2 regions of the Lysinibacillus sp. NPDC093210 genome follow, and region 2 is predicted to be linked to the other one. Evidence: riboswitches for the same ligand, from Rfam matches in the RefSeq annotation. Region 2 holds a riboswitch; the other holds the start of a gene.
The links. Region 2 has a riboswitch for thiamine pyrophosphate ahead of thiM (hydroxyethylthiazole kinase). Riboswitches for the same ligand answer to the same signal wherever they lie in the genome.
Positions count from the first base shown of each region.

Region 1: linked by a shared signal. The riboswitch ahead of thiC (phosphomethylpyrimidine synthase ThiC) and the one ahead of thiM (hydroxyethylthiazole kinase) in region 2 are both predicted to bind thiamine pyrophosphate.

Region 1 is NZ_JBIVOE010000011.1:93,868-97,067, forward strand. Features, by position in the region: gene ACIP9C_RS20745 (methyl-accepting chemotaxis protein) at 1-460, shown strand, start outside; gene ACIP9C_RS20750 (AEC family transporter) at 747-1,676, shown strand; TPP riboswitch at 1,724-1,838, shown strand; gene thiC (phosphomethylpyrimidine synthase ThiC) at 1,988-3,200, shown strand, end outside.
Region 2 is NZ_JBIVOE010000001.1:1,006,055-1,009,254, reverse strand. Features, by position in the region: gene thiD (bifunctional hydroxymethylpyrimidine kinase/phosphomethylpyrimidine kinase) at 1-498, opposite strand, end outside; gene thiM (hydroxyethylthiazole kinase) at 498-1,253, opposite strand; TPP riboswitch at 1,342-1,440, opposite strand; gene mbcS (acyl-CoA synthetase MbcS) at 1,635-3,200, shown strand, end outside.

The sequences.
Region 1 (3,200 bases), on a different contig from region 2:
AGGCTTTGCAGTAGTAGCGGAAGAAGTTCGTAAACTAGCGGAACAGTCTAAAAACGAAACAGAAGTTATTAAGAAAACAGTGACTAGCATTCTAGAAGACGCGAAGCAAACAGTGTCTGTTATTGCTTCAAATGCAGATTTGATGCAAGCTCAAAATGAATCAGTGCAAAATACAGAGCAAGCTTTTAAAAATAATAATGAGCTTTCTCATTCTATTGCAACGGCAATTAATGACCTATTGTCAAATCTTTCACAAATGTTAGAGCAAAAAGATCAGGCAGTTACAGCGATTCAAAGTATTTCTGCCGTTTCAGAGGAAACTGCAGCTTCTGCTGAACAAGTAAGTGCATCTGCTGTGGATCAACAGGCAGAAATGCAAAAGGTTGCAGAATCAATTAATAATATGAACCAAATTTCTAAAGAGCTACAAGAAGTCGTGAATCGATTTAAACTTGCATAATTAAGCTGGTGCATTTTAAGGCTAATTATATTGTCGTAGATTTCAGGAATCGCCATAAAACTTGGAAGAATCGCCGATAAACCAGGCTGAATCGCCAGTAAACCCTCGGAAATCGCCGATAACCTTTGAGAAATCGCTGGTAAAACTTCTTGATGCCTTTTGTAGACACGTTGAGACTGTCCTTGGAAAAGGACAGTCTCTTTTTATGTAAACGGTAGAGCAGAGAAGGGCATTGACCCAGTTTGGGAACAGTTTTACTATAGAAAGATGAAAGGGGGGCGCCTCCATGATGTATCTCGGTATGATTTTCTTTAAAATTGTTGCGCCTATTTTGGTGTTGCTTGTACTTGGGGCGTTTTTACAGAGGAAATTTCAATTTAATTTAAAAGCCCTATCCCAGCTTATTACATATTGTTTTATGCCAGCAGCTGTGTTTGTAAATTTATATGAAACGAGTGTGGAACTATCGGTGCTTGGTGAAGTGGCATTATTTATTGTGCTCTTTATTGGGAGTCAAATGGTGCTTAGTCATTTTATAGCGAAGGGGCTAGGCTTAAAGAAAACAGAGGCAGCAGTATTTAAAAATAGTGTTGTACTCATTAACTCTGGCAACTATGGTATTCCGGTGGCTCAAATGATTTTTGTGACACAACCAATTGGGGTGGCCATTCAAGTTATTCTCGTTATTTTTCAAAATGTAACGACCTATACATATGGTTTATATAATTTAATTTCTTCAACTAAATCAGGTATGGCCATTGTGAAGGACTTCCTGAAAATGCCGATTATTCATGCGCTCATTATAGGTGTGGCAATGAATTTCTTTAATATTGGCATTCCTCAATTTATCCGTATTCCAATTGACCATGTTGCTGACGGGTTTATCGCTGTTGCTCTTATTACGCTCGGTGCGCAACTATCTCAGCTTGAAATTAAATCAATGTTCAATAGAACTGTGTTTGTCAGCTGTTTTACACGACTTGTAGTAGGTCCAGCTGTTGCATTGCTAATAATTTTTGTCCTCGGCTTAGATGGCGTTGTGGCCCAATCGCTCTTTATTGCGAGTGCATTTCCCACTTCACGTAATAGCTCGAGTCTAGCCCTAGAATATGATTTAGGGTCAGAAACGGCTGCACAAACAGTGCTTTTTTCAACAATTGTTAGCTGTATTACAGTAACAATCGTAATTTATATGGCAGAAATTCTATTTACTTAATGACTTCCATCTATTAGGAATATCTGTTACACTAGCATCAAACTGAATAGCTTAACTAGGGGAGTCTGATGAGTCGGGCTGAGAGGGAAACGCATTGAGGTTTCTTGACCCTTTGGACCTGATCTGGCTCATACCAGCGTGGGAAAGTTAATGAACTTCGCACTCCTTGAACTTTGCGATAAATGTAACCTTACATGTACAGCCGGATCCAATATTTTTTTGGATTCGGCTTTTTATTTGTAATGCTACTTGTTGGAGTGGGCTAGATTCGGTCCTTTTAATAATTTACGTAAAAGGGAGCGGAATAGTAAATGACAACAGTTAGCGAAAAAAACATGAACATTATGACAAGCTTTGACGGAAGTAAAAAAGTATATGTAGAAGGATCACGCCCAGATATATTAGTGCCAATGCGTGAAATTAAGCTAAGCCCCACAACGGGTAGCTTTGGTGAAGAGAATAATGCGCCTGTACGAGTTTATGATACGAGTGGACCTTATACGGATCCAACTTACAAAGTCGATATTACAAAGGGTTTACCAGCTTTGCGTAGTGCGTGGATGAAAGAACGGGGCGATGTAGAGGAATATGAGGGGCGCACCATTAAGCCAGAGGATAATGGGTTTCGTAATGTGGATGACCCGCGCATAAAGGAAAATGTTTTTCCAAAGCTTTCTCGCAAACCTTTACGTGCGAAAAAAGGCCGTAATGTGACACAGCTGCACTATGCAAGACAAGGAATTATTACTCCAGAAATGGAATTTGTAGCGATTCGTGAAAATTTAAAACCAGAATTTGTACGTGCAGAAATTGCTGAGGGGCGAGCTATAATGCCATCTAATATAAATCATCCGGAGGCGGAACCGATGATTATCGGCCGTAACTTCCATGTAAAAATTAACGCCAATATTGGAAATTCAGCTGTAACTTCATCCATCGCAGAGGAAGTTGAAAAAATGACATGGGCAACACGATGGGGTGCTGATAATATTATGGATTTATCTACTGGTAAGCACATTCATACAACCCGCGAATGGATTATTCGTAATGCTGCTGTGCCTGTTGGAACAGTACCAATTTATCAGGCACTTGAAAAGGTAAATGGCGTTGCTGAGGATTTAACGTGGGAGGTGTATCGTGACACGCTAATCGAGCAAGCCGAGCAAGGGGTTGACTACTTCACGATTCATGCAGGCGTGTTGCTGCGATATGTACCACTTACGGCTAATCGTGTAACGGGCATTGTATCGCGTGGAGGCTCAATTATGGCACAGTGGTGTCTATTCCATCACCAAGAAAATTTCTTATATACTCATTTTGAAGAAATTTGCGAAATTATGAAAACGTATGATGTTGCCTTTTCGTTAGGGGATGGTTTACGTCCTGGTTCAATTGCCGATGCCAATGACGAGGCACAGTTCGCAGAGCTTGAAACACTAGGGGAGTTAACGCAAATTGCCTGGAAGCATGATGTACAAGTGATGGTAGAGGGACCTGGGCACGTGCCAATGCATCTTATTAAGG
Region 2 (3,200 bases):
AACACCTAATGTTAATAATGATTGTGCAGCTTGCTGAATGTCTGATAAATTGCGTATTTTTCTAGCAGTAAGTGTCTCTGCTTCTGGGATGTTAGGCGTTACGATTGTAGCAAGAGGTAATAAAGCTTTTTTTAATGCTTCAACTGCTTCTTGTTGTAATAAGTTTTCGCCACCTTTGGCAATCATCACAGGATCAACGATAAGCGGAATATTTAAATTAGACATAGCTCTTGCAATTGTATAAATAATATCAGAGGAAAAAAGCATTCCTGTTTTTACTGCACTAATTGAAAAATCATCCAGGAGTGAATGAAGTTGTTTATTTACAAAAACATGTTCAATTGGAAGTACACCGTTCACTCCTAAGGTGTTTTGTGCTGTTAAAGCTGTTATAACGGATGTCCCGAATACATCTAATTCCTGAAATGTTTTTAAATCAGCTTGGATACCAGCTCCACCACCACTATCTGAGCCAGCTATTGTTGTTACAATATGCATTATTTTTCACCGTCCTTCGATAAACGGTGTAACTCATTTAAGACCGATACTGCAAAATCGCCGTTATATGGCGCAGATGAGGCGGCATGTTCAGCAACTTTTTTATAGTTCGTTAATGTATTGCACAACTGAGAAAATGGCTTATTGCCTGCAATATAAGCTGCACAGCAAATGGCACTTAACAAACAACCAGTTCCTGTAACTTCGGTCATTCGAACATGTCCGCCAATAATCCATTGGGAATGCTCTCCATCAGTTATAAAATCTTTTTCACCAGTTACAATAACGATACAATTATATTTTTTAGAAATTTCTTTCGCTTTATCTTCAACTGAAATTAAACCGCTGCCACTATCTACTCCTTTTTGTTGCCAACGAACATCGGCGATAGCGGCAAGTTCACCGATATTACAACGAATAACAGCAAAATGAACGGCTTCTAATAGTTGCTGTACCGTTTGTTTACGTAAATTTGTTGCTCCAACACCAACTGGGTCCAAAATAACCGGTACACCTAGCGCGTTTGCCTTTTTTCCAGCAAGCAACATCGATTCTTTTGTACGGGTAGTAAGTGTGCCAATATTAATCAATAGGGCTGATGCAATCGATACCATCTCCTCAACTTCCAGAGATTCATCTGCCATTACAGGTGAAGCACCAATTGCTAATAAGCCGTTTGCTTGGAAATTTGCCACAACATAATTTGTAATACAATGAATGAGTGGCTGTTTTTTGCGAATCGTTTGAAAAATCATCGTAGTCCTCCTTTTTTGGATGGACGTAAGCATGCAAAAAAGCTCTTTTTCGTGCAAAGTATACACGTAAAAAGAGCTTATCATCAAGAAGAAGATGTGTGTTGCTCCCTACGTCAGTATTAACTAACAGGTTCAAAGGGTCAGGTTTTACCTTCTCAACTCACTACGAGTCCCCCTGCAATCATGAAGTTTTTAGTTGTCAAAAATGTAACATACCTATCCACAGTATTCAATAGCATTTTATCATTATCTGGAAAGCAGTGACTGATGCCATATAATAAACCATGATAATTGTCATGACTTTCTTAAAATAAGGTTCATCCATTGAAAATCATAAAAAATGAGTTTTATAATAAACCTAGCAATAAGGAGGAAGTTATTATGAAAAGACAGGATTTAATCGCACCAGAATGGTATAACATTGTTGAGGAGATTGAGAAGTATGCTCAGGACCCTACTAAAAATGCATTAATTGTTTATAACGATCACGAAGAAATTCAACACATTACATATGCAACTTTACTTGAAAAAGCAAATCAGGCGGCCCATGTATTTACTTCGCAAGGACTAACAAAAGGCGATGTGCTTTTAGTGATGGTTCCAAGATCTGTCGAGGCATATATCGTCTACATAGCGGCATTGAAAGCGGGCTTAACGATTATTCCTAGTTCAGAAATGTTGCGTACAAAGGATATTGAATATCGAATTACACATGCAAATGCAAAAGGAATAATTGCCTACGAGCCATATATTGAGCAATTTGACGAAGTAAAAAACTTAAAGGGTATTTTGCAATATGTTATTGGTCATGCTCATGCCCCATGGCAACCGTTGCTTGAAAAAATGGAGGAGCATCCTACAGACTATACGAATCCTACACCGACAAAAAGTACGGACAATGCTTTTTTAGCCTATACAAGTGGAACAACTGGCAATCCTAAGGCCGCTGTTCATACACATAGCTGGGGTTATGCTCATTTACGAACAACAGCACCGAATTGGTTAGGTGTTCAAGAAAATGATATAGTATGGGCTACTGCGGCACCTGGCTGGCAAAAATGGATTTGGAGTCCATTCCTAGCAACTTTAGGCAGTGGCGCTACAGCCTTTGTTTATAAAGGCAAGTTTGATGCATCAACTTATTTGTCATTGCTTGAAAAATTTAAAGTAAATGTATTATGTTGTACACCGACAGAGTATCGTTTTATGGCAGCACTCAATAATTTACAGGACTATAATTTAAGTGAAATTCGCCAAGCTGTTTCAGCGGGTGAACCACTGAATAGTGAAGTTGTAAAAGTGTTCTCAGAAACGTTTGATATCCAGGTTCGTGATGGTTACGGGCAAACGGAAAATACATTACTTGTTGGGACAATGGTTGGTATGGAAGCGCGCGTCGGCTCGATGGGTAAACCGACACCAGGAAATACAGTAGAAATAATCGATGACCTAGGACAACCTGTGTCGGAAGGTGTTGTTGGGGATATTGCAGTGCATCGAGAAACACCTGCACTCTTTAAAAAATATTTCCAAGATCCTGAACGCACGAACCTACAATTCCGCGGAGAATGGTATATAACTGGAGATCGTGCATATAAAGATGCTGATGGCTATTTTTGGTTTGAGGGTCGTGGAGATGATGTCATTATTTCTTCGGGCTACACAATAGGGCCATTTGAAGTAGAAGATGCATTAATGAAACATCCAACAGTAAAGGAAGCTGCTGTTGTTGCTAGTCCAGATGAAGTAAGAGGAAATATTGTTAAAGCATTTATAGTCCTTCGTGAAGATGAGACTGGGGATGAAACACTTATTAAAAAGTTACAAAACCATGTAAAATTAATGACTGCACCATATAAATATCCACGTGCGATTGAATTTGTAGAAGCGTTACCGAAGACTTCATCTGGTAAAATTCGTCGTGTCGAATTACGACAACAAGAAAAA